DNA from 2 places in the Thermomonas brevis genome. Region 1 is predicted to be linked to the other one. Evidence: riboswitches for the same ligand, from Rfam matches in the RefSeq annotation. Region 1 holds a riboswitch; the other holds the start of a gene.
The links. Region 1 has a riboswitch for cobalamin ahead of H9L17_RS15000 (ribonucleoside-diphosphate reductase subunit alpha). Riboswitches for the same ligand answer to the same signal wherever they lie in the genome.
Positions count from the first base shown of each region.

Region 2: another riboswitch for cobalamin. It lies ahead of btuB (TonB-dependent vitamin B12 receptor); the one in region 1 lies ahead of H9L17_RS15000 (ribonucleoside-diphosphate reductase subunit alpha).

Region 1 is NZ_CP060711.1:3,233,569-3,240,619, forward strand. It holds gene clpA (ATP-dependent Clp protease ATP-binding subunit ClpA) at 1-1,652, shown strand, start outside; gene H9L17_RS14995 (4'-phosphopantetheinyl transferase family protein) at 1,683-2,390, shown strand; cobalamin riboswitch at 2,407-2,645, shown strand; gene H9L17_RS15000 (ribonucleoside-diphosphate reductase subunit alpha) at 2,827-5,214, shown strand; gene H9L17_RS15005 (four helix bundle protein) at 5,260-5,604, opposite strand; gene H9L17_RS15010 (ribonucleotide-diphosphate reductase subunit beta) at 5,682-6,728, shown strand; gene H9L17_RS15015 (acyl-CoA thioesterase) at 6,718-7,051, shown strand, end outside.
Region 2 is NZ_CP060711.1:2,245,263-2,252,313, reverse strand. It holds gene bioD (dethiobiotin synthase) at 49-726, opposite strand; gene H9L17_RS10375 (TMEM175 family protein) at 723-1,466, opposite strand; gene H9L17_RS10370 (GAF domain-containing protein) at 1,505-1,990, shown strand; gene H9L17_RS10365 (TfoX/Sxy family protein) at 1,987-2,385, shown strand; cobalamin riboswitch at 2,412-2,649, shown strand; gene btuB (TonB-dependent vitamin B12 receptor) at 2,782-4,644, shown strand; gene H9L17_RS10355 (BON domain-containing protein) at 4,926-5,540, shown strand; gene H9L17_RS10350 (CsbD family protein) at 5,644-5,841, shown strand; gene H9L17_RS10345 (ferritin-like domain-containing protein) at 5,984-6,499, shown strand; gene H9L17_RS10340 (FdhF/YdeP family oxidoreductase) at 6,658-7,051, shown strand, end outside.

The DNA of each region.
Region 1 (7,051 bases):
ACAACCCGCTGTACGTCGGCGAATCCGGCGTCGGCAAGACCGCGCTGGCGGAAGGGCTGGCCAAGCGCATCGTCGATGGCGAGGTGCCGGACGTGCTGAGCGGCGCGGTGATCTATGCGCTCGACCTCGGCGCGCTGGTCGCCGGCACCAAGTACCGCGGCGATTTCGAGAAGCGCCTGAAGGGCGTGCTGGCGGCGCTGAAGAAGCAGCCGGAAGCGATCCTGTTCATCGACGAGATCCACACCATCATCGGCGCGGGCTCGGCCAGCGGCGGCACGATGGATGCGTCCAACCTGATCAAGCCGGTGCTGGCGAACGGCGAACTGCGCTGTATTGGCTCTACCACCTTCCAGGAATACCGCGGCGTGTTCGAGAAGGATCGCGCGCTGGCACGTCGCTTCCAGAAGATCGACATCGTCGAGCCCACGGTGGGCGAGGCGGTGGAAATCCTCAAGGGCCTGAAGCCGAAGTACGAAGCGCACCACGACGTGGCCTACGCCGACGAGGCGATCCGCGCCGCCGTCGACCTGTCGGTCAAGCACATCGGCGACCGCCTGCTGCCGGACAAGGCCATCGACGTGATCGACGAGGCAGGCGCGCGCCAGCGGCTGCTGCCGGTGGAGACGCGCAAGAGCCTGATCGACGTCGAGGAAATCGAAACCATCGTCGCCAAGATGGCGCGCATCCCGGCCAAGCAGGTCAGCGCCTCCGACAAGGACGTGCTGCAGCATCTGGAGCGCAACCTGAAGATGGTGATCTTCGGGCAGGATCCGGCCATCGAAACGCTGTCCAGCGCGATCAAGCTGGCGCGTTCGGGCCTCGGCAATCCCGACAAGCCGATCGGCAACTTCCTGTTCGCCGGCCCCACCGGCGTGGGCAAGACCGAGGTGACCCGGCAGCTGGCGATGCAGCTCGGCATCGAGCTGATCCGCTTCGACATGAGCGAATACATGGAGCCGCATTCGGTGTCGCGGCTGATCGGCGCGCCTCCCGGCTACGTGGGCTTCGACCAGGGCGGGCTGCTGACCGAGAAGATCGTCAAGACGCCGCACTGCGTGCTGTTGCTGGACGAGATCGAGAAGGCGCATCCGGACATCTTCAACATCCTGCTGCAAGTGATGGATCGCGGCGCGCTGACCGACACCAACGGGCGCGAGGCCAACTTCCGCAACGTGATCGTGGTGATGACCACCAATGCCGGCGCGACCCAAGCGGCGCGGCGCAGCATCGGCTTCACCAAGCAGGATCACAGCCCGGACGCGATGGAGGCGATCCGGCGCGGCTTCACGCCGGAGTTCCGCAACCGGCTGGACGCGGTGGTGCAGTTCCAGGCGCTGGGCTTCGACCACATCCTGCGGGTGGTGGACAAGTTCTTGATCGAGCTGGAAACGTTGCTGCACGAGAAGCAGGTGACGCTCTCGGCCACCCCGGCCGCGCGCGAATGGCTGGGCCAGCAGGGCTTCGACCCGCTGATGGGCGCGCGCCCGATGGCGCGGCTGATCCAGGACCGGATCAAGCGCCCGCTGGCGGACGAACTGCTGTTCGGCAAGCTGGTCGGCGGCGGCCGGGTGTCGCTGGACGCCGTCGACGGCGAACTGGTGCTGGACGTGCAGGCCGAACCCGAGAAGCTGCTGCCCGCCATGGTGGACTGAGGTGGGGGTTCGCGTGCGGCGGTTGCCCGCATGAGTGCCGCCGCGCGCCTGCATCTGCTGCCCGTCGCTTCGGCGGCCGCCGAGGCCGATGCGCAGGGACCGGAGTGGCTGACCGAAACGGAGCGCCTGCGTTTGCAGGCGATCACCTCGCCGGCGCGCCGCGACACGTTTCTCGCCGGCCACTGGCAGGCGCGATCGCTGGCGGCGCAGTGGCTGCAGCTGGACGTGCGCCGGATCGCGCTGGATGCGCATGCCGATGGCCGCCCGCTGCTGCGCGTGGACGGCGATGCCGCGCCGCTGCACGTCTCGCTGAGCCATAGCGGCGACTGGCTGGCCCTGGCGCTGGCCGACGCGCCGGTCGGCGTCGATGTCGAGCTGCCGCAGCGCGAGCGCGACTGGAACGCGCTGGCAAGGTTCGTGTTCTCGGCGGAGGAGCGGCAGCGCGTGCAGGACGCCGACGATGCGGCGCGGGCCGACGTGTTCCATGCGCTGTGGACGCTGAAGGAGGCGCGCGGCAAGCGCAGCGGCGAGGGCCTGCAGCCGCGCGCCGCCCGCGCGGTCACCGCGCAACCCGCCGAGGCGGCCGGCGCGGAGGCGCTGAGCTGGGCCTTCGGCAATGGCGCGCTGGCGCTGGCGATGATGCCCGGAACGCGGCTCGAACGCGTCGGCGAGGCGCTCGGCGCACCGACCTATTGGCGCTATGCGGTCAGCGCCGGGGACGCGCCCGATCGGGATTGACCATCGGCGGCATCCCCCGTATCTTGGGGTCGTCGGTTCCGTCAGGCACAACCTGTCGGATGAAAAGGGAAGCCGGTGCGGCCCGCGTTCTCCGGAACGCCACGCCAAACCCGGCACTGCCCCGCAGCGGTAGGTGGAGACGAGGTCGCGTATTCGCACTGGGGCGGTGGCCCTGGGAAGCGGCGGCCGAGGTGGTCGGGACGGGTTCCCGCCGCATCCACGAGTCCGAAGACCTGCCGACAGCCGCGCGAAGCACGCCGCGCGGTGCCGGCCGAGGAATCTCCGGGGGAGATGGCTGGTGCAGCAGGGCCGCCCCGCATGGATTCCGTGCCGGGTCGCAGGCCGTGCGACACCGCGCTTCCACCCTGACGTTTCCGATGCCATCCGCGCCTGCGAGGGACAGGCCGGGCCCGTGCATCCCGCATGGAGACGCCAGATGTCGCAGTCCTTGACCGCCGAAGCGCCGGCCGAAGCGCCCGCGTTCGACCTCACCCCGCCGCCCACCGCCACCGCCATGGGCGTGACCAAGCGCAACGGCAGCATCGAGCCGGTCGACCTGAACAAGATCGTGCGCGCCATCCAGCGCTGCTGCGAGGGGCTGCACGCGATCGATCCGATGCGCGTCGCCACCCGCACCATTTCCGGCCTGTACAACGGCGCGAGCACGCAGGAACTCGACGAGCTGTCGATCCGCACCGCCGCTCTGCTGATCGGCGAGGAGCCCGAATATGGCCGGCTGGCCGCGCGCCTGCTGGCGAACTACATCGCCAAGGAAGTGTCCGGGCAGGAAATCCATGCGTTCTCGCAGTCGGTCGCGCGCGGCCATGAGGTCGGCCTGATCAACGACCGCCTGCTCGGCTTCGTGCAAGCCAACGCGCGCAAGCTCAACGACGCCATCGACCCGGCGCTCGACCTGAACTTCGACTACTTCGGCCTGCGCACTCTGTACGACCGCTACCTGCTGCGCCACCCGCACACCCGCAAGGTGATCGAAACGCCGCAGCAGTTCTTCCTGCGCATTGCAAGCGCCTTGAGCGAGGACGTGCCGGAAGCGCTGGCGCTGTACCAGCGGCTGGGAAGCCTCGATTACCTGCCGTCCAGCCCGACCCTGTTCAACGCTGGCACCCGCCACGAGCAGCTGTCCTCGTGCTTCCTGCTGGATTCGCCGCAGGATTCGCTGGAGTCGATCTACGGCAAGTACGGCGAGATCGCCCAACTGTCCAAGTTCAGCGGCGGCATCGGCGTGAGCTATTCGCGCGTGCGTTCGCGCGGCTCGCTGATCCGTTCCACCAACGGCCATTCCAACGGCATCGTGCCGTGGCTGAAGACGCTGGATTCGTCGGTGGCGGCGGTCAACCAGGGCGGCAAGCGCAAGGGCGCGGCCTGCGTCTATCTGGAAACCTGGCACGCCGACGTCGAGGACTTCCTCGAACTGCGCGACAACGCCGGCGACGACGCGCGCCGCACCCACAACCTCAACCTCGCCAACTGGGTGCCCGACCTGTTCATGAAGCGCGTCGAGGCCGACCAGGAGTGGTCGCTGTTCGATCCGCGCGTGGTGCCGGAGTTCGTGGACCTGCACGGCGAGGACTTCGAGCGTGCGTATGTACAGGCCGAGGCGCAGGGCAAGGCAGCGCGGACGATCCCGGCGCGCAAGCTGTACGCGCGGATGATGCGCACGCTGGCCGAGACCGGCAACGGCTGGATGACCTTCAAGGACAAGTGCAACCGCGCCAGCAACCAGACGCTGCGCGCGGGCAACGTCATCCACCTGTCCAACCTGTGCACCGAGATCCTGGAGGTCACCAGCGCCGAGGAAACGGCGGTGTGCAACCTCGGGTCGATCAACCTCGGCAACCACCTGGACGAGCACGGCGACTTCGATTTCGACAAGCTCGCCGAAACCGTGCGGCTGGCGGTGCGCCAGCTCGACCGCGTGATCGACCTGAACTTCTATCCGATCGAACCGGCGCGCCGCGGCAACCTGCGCTGGCGGCCGGTCGGGCTGGGCTGCATGGGCCTGCAGGACGTGTTCTTCCGCAAGCGGTTGGCGTTCGATTCCGAGGCCGCGCGCGCGCTGTCGAAGCGGATCGCCGAGACCATCTATTTCCACGCGCTGGACACCTCCTGCGAGCTGGCCATCGAACGCGGCGCGCACGCGTCGTTCGCCGATACCCGCGCCTCCGTCGGCGAACTGCAGTTCGATGCCTGGGGCATGACGCCCGAGCATGGCGAACGCTGGGACGCGCTGCGTGCGCGCATCCAGGAGCACGGCCTGCGCAACTCGCTGCTGATCGCCATCGCGCCGACCGCGACCATCGCCTCGATCGCCGGGTGCTACGAATGCGTGGAGCCGCAGGTGTCCAACCTGTTCAAGCGCGAGACGCTGTCCGGCGACTTCCTGCAGATCAACCGCTACCTCGTCGCCGAGCTCAAGCAGCTCGGCCTGTGGACGCCGGAGATGCGCGATGCGATCAAGCTGGCCGACGGCTCGATCCAGAACATCGCGCAGATCCCCGAGACCCTGCGCCATGTCTACCGCACGGTGTGGGAGCTGCCGATGCGCAGCCTGATCGACATGGCCGCCGAGCGCGGTGCGTTCATCGACCAGTCCGCCTCGCTCAACCTGTTCATGGAAAGCCCGAACATCGGGGCGCTCTCGTCCATGTACATGTACGCGTGGAAGCAGGGCATCAAGACCTGTTACTACCTGCGCTCGCGCCCGGCTACGAAGATCGCCAAGACCACGGTGTCCAGCTACACGCCGGCGCAGGCGGTGGCCTGTTCGCTGGAAAACCCGGAGGCCTGCGAAGCCTGTCAGTGAGGCAGGAGTGAGCGAAGAGGAGTGAGGAGTGAGCGGGAAGCGGGGTCAGGCGGGGCGGGAGCGTTGGCGCAGGGTAGTGAGCATTCTGCTGATTTCGTCGAGCAATCCAAAGGATGTAGTCAGCAAGTCTGGCGGCAGCCAGTTCAGGCGGCTACAGAGCAGCAGTTGCGTGTTGAGTTCGGACAATGATCCATGCGCGATTGCCAGGAATTGCCTGCGCTCGTTCTTCGACTCGCGCGTCCATCCTTCCGCAATGTTGCTGGCGATGGAGACGGCGGCTCGTGTGATCTGCAAGCGGATTCCGTACCGTTCTTCGCTTGGCAGGCGCGCGGCATTCCTGCACGCCAGTTCGGCCAATTCCATCGCCTTTTTCCATAGCGTCGTTTCCATGTAATGCATCGTACGTTCCTCCGCTGTCCATCGTGACCGGACAACGCCACTCATGCCATCAGAGGAATCCCATTTCTATGTCAGCCATCGCAGCACTCACTCCTCACTCCTCTCCGCTCACTCCTCATCTTCTCGATCCCGGCTTCGAGCTGACCCTCCGCCCGATGCGCTACCCGGACTTCTACGAGATGTACCGCAACGCCATCCGCAACACCTGGACGGTGGACGAGATCAATTTCCAGATCGACATCACCGACCTGCATTCGAAGATGTCGCCGGCCGACCGCCACCTGATCCACCGGCTGGTGGCGTTCTTCGCTACCGGCGATTCCATCGTCTCCAACAACCTGGTGCTGAACCTTTACCAGCACCTCAACGCGCCGGAAGCGCGCATGTACCTGTCGCGCCAGCTCTACGAGGAAGCGCTGCACGTGCAGTTCTACCTGACCCTGCTGGACAACTACCTGCCGGATCCGGAGGAGCGCTTCAAGGCGTTCGCGGCGGTGGAGAACATCCCGTCGATCAAGAAGAAGGCGGATTTCTGCTTCAAGTGGATCGACTCGATCCAAGGCCTGAAGCGCATCGAGACCCGCGAACAGCGCCGCCAGTTCCTGCTCAACCAGATCTGCTTCGCCGCCTGCATCGAAGGCCTGTTCTTCTTCGCCGCCTTCGCCTACGTCTATTACTTCCGTTCGCGCGGACTGCTGCCGGGGCTGTCCTCGGGCACCAACTGGGTGTTTCGCGACGAAAGCTGCCACATGGACTTCGCCTTCGAATGCGTGCGCACCATCCGCGCCGAGGAGCCGGACCTGTTCGACGCGGCGATGGAGCGGCAGGTGCGCGACATGCTGGCCGAGGCGATCGAATGCGAGGTGCAGTTCGCCGAAGACGTGCTGTCCGGGGGCGTGGCCGGCATCTCCACCCGCGACATGCGTCAGTACCTGCAACACTGCGCCGACAACCACTTCGCCAAACTGGGCATGGCGAAGCAGTACGACGTGCGCAACCCGCTGCCGTTCATGGAACTGCAGGACGTGCAGGAGCTGACCAATTTCTTCGAGCGGCGGGTGTCGGCCTATCAGGTCGGCGTGCAGGGCGATGTGGCCTTCGACCATGCCTTCTGAGCCGGCGCGGCCCACCGAGGCGCGGTTGCAGGAAATCGTCTTCCCCGACCACGCCAACCACCTGGGCACGCTGTTCGGCGGGCAGGCGCTGGCGTGGATGGACAAGGCCGCGTTCATCGCCGCCTCGCGCTACGCGCGGCGGACGGTGGTGACGGCGCGCTCGGAGCAGGTGGATTTCCGCCTGCCGATCCGGCAGGGGCAATTGGTGGAAGTGGTGGCGCGGATCGTCGAGGTCGGGCGCAGTTCGATGCAGGTGGAGGTGGAACTGATCGCCGAAGACCTGCTGGGCGGCGAGCGCGAGCTGTGCACGCGCGGGCGCTTCA
Region 2 (7,051 bases), 990 kb from region 1:
CTCCTGCCCGGCACAGCGGCGCACGCGGGATGCCGCGCAAACAAGCGACTACACGTGTTCGGCAATCCGCAGATGTCGTGCAAGCAATGCCGGATCGATACCCGGCGCATGCGGCAGCACGCCCCAGCACGGCGCAGGCAAGCGCTCGCGCAGCATCGCCAGGTTGTCCTCGACGCGCTCCATCGCCGGATCGACATGCGACGCGATCCAGCCCGCCAACTGCACGCCGTCGTCAGCGATCGCCCGCGCGCTGAGCAGCGCATGGTTGAGGCAGCCCAGCCGCAGCCCGACCACCAGCACCACCGGCAACCGCAGCGCGCGCACCAGATCGGCCTGCATCAGCGACGCCGACAACGGTGCGGCCCAGCCGCCGACGCCTTCGACCACCACCGCGTCGGCGCGCGCCGCGAGCCGCGCATACGCAGCGAGGATCGGCTGAAATCCGACTTCGACGCCGGCATCGCGCGCGGCCAGTTCCGGCGCCAGCGGATGTTCCAGCGCGAACGGATTGATGTCGGCGTAGGCGATGCCGGCCTCGCCCGCCGCCTGCAGGGCCAGCGCGTCCTCGTTGCGCCATTCGCCGTCGATGCGCGCGCAACCGCTCGCCACCGGCTTCATCCCCGCCGCGCGCAGGCCGCGCCCGCGCAGCGCATGCAGCAGCGCGCAGCTCGACAGGGTCTTGCCGATGCCGGTGTCGGTGCCGGTGACGTAGAGCGGGAAGGTCACGTCCGCTCCGGATGCGTCCCGGCACGCGCGCGGCGCTCGAACGCGGAGGCGAAGACGCGCGACAGCGGCATCAGGAGATACGCCATCCCCGGCGCGCCGGTCAGCCAGATCGGCACGCGGGCGCTGCGCGACAGCATCCAGGCGGCCAGCAGCGACAGCAGCGCCACGATCACGCGCCAGCACCAGGCCGCGGCGTTGCGCCGGGTCATCGCCGCTTCGGCCGCATCCAGCCCCAATGCGTCCCGGCGCCGCCACGCGTGCGCGTACAGCGCCAGCATGCAGGCCGACAGCGTGGCGAAGGCGATGCCGTACACCGCGAACATGGCGGCCAGGTCGCCCAGGCTGCCGAACGGCACCGGCGCCCGGAACCAGCCGGCGCTGAGCCAGAAGAACAGCGCGCCGTAGACGATCTTCAGCGGGTACACGTAGACCAGCACCAGGAACACCATCGCCAGGCTGAGCCAGGTGCTGGCCGCGTCGTCCAGGCCGTAGCGCTTGCTCCAGCCCGCGTGCGCATGCCAGAAGAACGCGATCTGCGCGAACGAGGCGGCGAACGCCGGCACGCCCTTCATCGCCTCCATCAAGGCCGGGATGCTGTCCGGAATGGCGTCCAGCGAGATCACCAGCAGGGTGACCGCGAACGCGAACGCGGCGTCCACGAACGCTTCCAGCCGCGTCACCTGCGCGCCGCGCTCCAGAAACCCGTCCGGCATGCGCCGCAGTTCGGAAACTCCCGTCATCCCGTCAGCATAGCGTGCGGCGCTGCTAGACTCGACGGATGAGCTTCTCCGCCACCGCCCTCACCGGCAGCAAGCCGGAACAATACGCGCAGCTGCTGGAACAGGCGCGCGCGCTGCTGCACGACGAACGCGACCGCATCGCCAACGCCGCCAACCTGTCCGCGCTGGTGTACCACGCGCTGCCCGACCTCAACTGGGTGGGCTTCTACTTCTACGACGGCGCCGAGCTGGTGGTCGGCCCGTTCCAGGGCCTGCCCGCCTGCGTGCGCATCCCGCTGGAGAAAGGCGTGTGCGGCGCGGCGGCGCGCACCCGGCAGACGCAGCGCGTCGAGGACGTGAACGCCTTTCCCGGCCACATCGCCTGCGATTCGGCCAGCCGCTCGGAGCTGGTCGTGCCGCTGTACCAGGGCGATGCGCTGCTCGGCGTGTTCGACCTCGACAGTCCGATCCCCGCGCGCTTTTCCGTTGAAGACCAGCAAGGCCTGGAAGCGATCGCCCGGGCGTTCCTGGAATCGCTGCAATGAGCGCGAAGCTGCGCAACATCGGCCCGAAGTCCGCCGCCTGGCTGCGCCAGGTGGGCCTGCGCTCGCTGGACGACCTGGCCGCGGTCGGCGCGGTGGAGGCGTACATGAAGGTGCGCCGCGCCGGCTTCAAGCCCAGCCTCAACCTGCTGTACTCGCTGGAAGGCGCGCTGAAGGACTGCCACTGGCAGGAAGTGCCGGAGGCGCGCCGCACCGAACTGGTGCAGGCCGCCGAGGCGGCCATCGCGCTGCTGCCGCCGCCGCGCGGTCGTCCGGCCGCCGCGCCGGTCACCACCACCCACCACGACGAAGCCGCCGCGCCCGCGTTCGCGCCGCTTTTCGATGCGTACGCCGACGACGATCGTCATGGCGGATCGGAATCGAACGACGGCGACTGATCCGCCGGCCGCGCCCGCGGCTGCGCTAGAATTGCCGGGTTCGAGGTGATCCGCCGGCCCTGCCTGCGGATTGAAACGGGAAGCCGGTGACGCTGCACGCAGGTGCATCCAGTCCGGCGCTGCCCCCGCAACGGTAAGCGAGACAAGTCCGGCATCGGCCACTGTGCGCGCATCGGTTCGATGCAGGCATGGGAAGGCGCCGGACGGGACATCGACCGATGTCCGCCCGCAAGCCCGGAGACCGGCCACGGACACGTCAGGTTGCGATGCGGCGGGCATTGCGCGACGCCGGCCTGCCCGTGCCGCACGCGCATCGCCTTCGTCCGCCGTTTCCGTCCGCAGCGCAGCCGCCCTTCCATCCACGGGCGCGCGGGCGTGCGCGCCGGAGAACCCATCATGCGTTTCCGCTCCATCCCGCTCCGCCTCAACATCCTCGCGCTTGCGCTGCTGCCCTCGCTGGCGCTGGCCCACGGCGACGAGGCCAAGGATCTCGACGCCGTCGTCGTCACCGCCACCCGCACCCCCACCACGGTCGACGCCGCGCTGGCGGCGGTGGAAGTGATCGACCGCGCTCAGATCGACGCCAGCAGCGCGCGTTCGCTTCCGGAACTGCTGCGCGGCCGCGCCGGCATCGCCATCGTCAACCAGGGCGGGCTGGGCAAGCTGTCCACGCTGTTCATGCGCGGCACCGAGTCCGACCACGTGCTGTTCCTGATCGACGGCATCCGCGTGGGCTCGCCGACCTCGGGCCTGACCTCGCTGCAGGATCTCCCGCTGGCGCAAATCGAGCGCATCGAGATCGTGCGCGGCCCGCGCTCGTCGCTGTACGGCGCCGACGCCATCGGCGGCGTGATCCAGATCTTCACCCGCCGCGGCGAGACCGAAGGCGTGCGCGGCCGCGCCCGCATCGCCGCCGGCAGCCACGGCCTGCGCGAAGCCTCGGCCGGCCTCGACCTGCGCGGCAAGCGCGGCGGCGTGGGCGTGGACGTGGCTCACCAGGGCACCGACGGCATCAACGCCTGCAACGGCAACCTGAACACCGACTTCTCCGGCGCGGGCTGCTTCATCAAGCAGGGCACGCACCTCGACCGCGACGGCTACCGCAACAACAGCGCCGCCCTGCGCGCGGACTTCGCGCCCGGCGAAGCCTGGCAGTTCGACGCCCGCGCCAGCCGCGCCGAAGGCCACAACGACTACGACGGCGACTACCAGGACAACTCCGACATCGTCCAGCAGACCGTGGGCGGCAGCGTGCGCTGGACGCCGTCCGAGGCCATGCAGCTGAAGCTGACCGCCGGCCGCAACACCGACGACTCCGACAACTACATCGGCAGCGCCTTCGCCAACCGCTACACCACCACCCGCGACAGCGCGAGCCTGCAGGGCGACTTCGGCGTCGCGAAAGGCCAGTTGCTGAGCGCCGGCTTCGACTGGCTGCGCGACGCTGCCAACGTGGTCGATCCGTGGTCGCCGTTCGCCCGCACCCGCGGCAACCGCGCGGTGTTCGCCCAGTACCAGGGAGACTTCGGCGCGCACGACCTGCAGCTGAGCCTGCGCCGCGACGACAACGACCAGTTCGGCGGCCACACCACCGGCGGGATTGCATGGGGGCTGGACTTCGCCGAGGGCTGGCGCGTGACCGCCAGCCACGCCACCGCGTTCAAGGCGCCCACCTTCAACGAGCTGTACTACCCCGGCGCCAGCAACCCGGATCTGAACCCGGAAACCTCGCGCAGCACCGAGCTGTCGCTGGCGCGCGGCGGCGATGGCTGGCACGTGCAGGCCAACGCCTACCAGACCCGCGCCAGCGACCTGATCGCCTGGGAGTCCTCGCTGTTCAAGCCGGTCAACGTCGAGGACGCGCGCATCCGCGGCATCGAGCTGACCGGCTCGGCCACGCTCGGCGAATGGACGCTGCGCGGCCAGCTCGGCTGGCTGGACGCGCGCAACCTGGACAGCGGCAAGCGCCTCGCCCGCCGCCCGCAGCGCAGCGCGCGCCTCGACCTCGACCGCGACGTCGGCGCCTGGGGCTTCGGCGTGTCCGGCATCGCCGAAGCCGCGCGCTGGGACGACGCCGCCAACACCCTGCGCGTGGGCGGCTACGGCACCCTCGACGCACGCGTGTCCTGGCGCTTCGCCCCCGGCTGGACGCTGCAGGCGAACGTGGTCAACGCCTTCGACAAGCGCTACGAAACCAGCGCCTGGTACAACCAGCCCGGCCGCGAGTTCGTGCTCAGCCTGCGCTGGCAGCCCGAATAAGGACGCCCTCCTCCGCAAGGACGCGCGCAAGGATGCGACAGGCCCGGCAGCGATGCCGGGCCTTTTTCTTCGACCCCGGCGCGACCATGACGCGGCCTTACCAATCCGGCCGGTAAGTTTGGAACGCGTCGCAGGCACGGCCTGCAACGCCGTGTCGCATCGATCTGCGTTCGCGGATGCCCGTTCGTTCGGACCGGCAACATCCGCCGTCCGGCGGCGGCGCGACCATTCCCCCATCGGCCAGCGGAACCCGGCCGATCATCCTCAAGGAGATCCGGACCATGAAGACCCAGCACACCCCCATTTCGCTCGCCATCACCTGCGCGCTCCTGTTCGGCAGCGGCAGCGCGCTGGCCGCCGCGCAGGACGCGCAGGACACCGGCAAGTCCTCCAGCGCCACCCAGGCGGTGGACGACGCGTGGATCACCACCAAGGTGAAGACCGAACTCGTCACCACCGACGGCGTGTCCGCCAACGACGTATCCGTGAACACCGCCGACGGCCGGGTGACCCTGACCGGCGTGCTGCCGACCGAAACCGCGGTGAACAAGGCCGTGGCCGTCACCCGCGGCGTCAAGGGCGTGAAGGACGTCGACGCCGCCGGGCTGAAGGTGGGCGACCCCGCCAAGGTGAAGTCCAGCGACGCCAGCAGCGAGCGCAGCAGCAGCGCCGGCCAGGCGGTGGACGATGCCTGGATTACCGCCAAGGTGAAGGCCGAACTCGCCACCACCGCCGGCGTTCCCGCCAACGATGTCACCGTCAAGACCGTCGATGGCGTGGTCACCCTGACCGGCGCGCTGGACGGCGACCTCACCGTGAAGAAGGCGATCGCCGCCGCGCGCAGCGTGAAGGGCGTCAAGCAGGTCGACGACAGCGGCCTGACCGCCAAGCACTGATCCCGCGCCGGACGCGCATCGCCGGGCGCGCGGACGCTTCCGCGCCGCCCCGATTTCCAGCACATCGGCGGCATCCGCACGATGCCGCCATCAGGAGAACGACATGAACGAGGACCGCATCAAGGGCCAGTGGAAGCAGGTGACCGGCAAGGTCAAGGCGCGCTGGGGCAAGCTGACCAACGACGACGTGCAGGTCGCCGAAGGCAACGAGGAATACCTGGCCGGCAAGCTGCAGGAGCGCTACGGCATGGCCAAGGACGAGGCCAAGCGGGAAGTGAACAGCTTCATCGATTCGCTCTGATCCGCGCGGGCCGCCTGCGTCCGTCGCGTTTCCTTGACGGCGCAGGCGGCCTAATGCCGTAGGGAAGGCATCGGCCTTCCACGTTCCCGACCGGAGCCGACCAATGACCAACGACAAGAAGAACAAGGCCGCTGCGCCGACCATGCGCATCGACGAAGCCGCCGTGCAGGCGGCCCGCGACAATCTTTCCGACGGCGCGGTGACGCCCGGCGTGCATCCCTACGCCGAGGAGATCTGCAAGCTCCTCAACGACGCGCTGGCCACCGAATGGGTGTGCACGCTGCGCTACAGGCGCCACCACTACACCGCCAAGGGCCTCGCCTCGCCGGCGATCGCCGACGAATTCCTGACTCACGCCAACGAGGAACAGGCGCACGCCGACCGCATCACCGAGCGCATCGTCCAGCTCGGCGGCGCGCCCGACCTCGATCCGGACACGCTGAGCAAGCGCAGCCACGCCGAGTACGACGCCTCCACCGAACTGCAGGCCATGATCCGGGCCAACCTGGTGGCCGAGCGCGTGGCGATCGAGGTGTATCGGCAGATGATCCAGCTGATCGGAGACAAGGACCCCACCACGTCGCGGATGCTGCGCGAGATCCTCGCCCAAGAGGAAGAACACGCGGACGAACTCTCGGACTGGATGGCGAAAGCCTGAGCGTCCGGCCCGGCGCGCGGCGTGCGCCGGGCTCGCATGAAACTTGCGGGCCCGACGCGACGCCGGGCCCATCGACGTGGATTGCCCCGGCGGCGCTTTGGCGCACAATGGCCGCAGCCCGGCCGCGCCCCGCGCCGCCTGCCAAGGCGAGGTGATCCATGAGCGAGAACGAGATTCCCGGCATCCGCCCCTACCACGCGCCCGCCGGCGGCTGGGGCGCACTGCGCGCCACCGCCCGCGCCATCCGCGAACAGATGGACGCGCCGGAAGCCGCCGTCACCCTGCTGCGCACCAACAAGCCCGATGGCTTCGACTGCCCCGGCTGCGCCTGGCCGGACAAGAAGCACACCTCCACCTTCCAGTTCTGCGAGAACGGCGCCAAGGCGGTGACGTGGGAGGCGACCTCCAAGCGCGTGCCGCCGGAGTTCTTCGCCGCCCACACGGTGACTTCGCTGCTGGAATGGAGCGACTACGACCTGGAAAACGAAGGCCGGCTGACCCACCCGCTGGCCTACAACGCCGAGCGCGACGTCTTTGAGGCCATCGAATGGG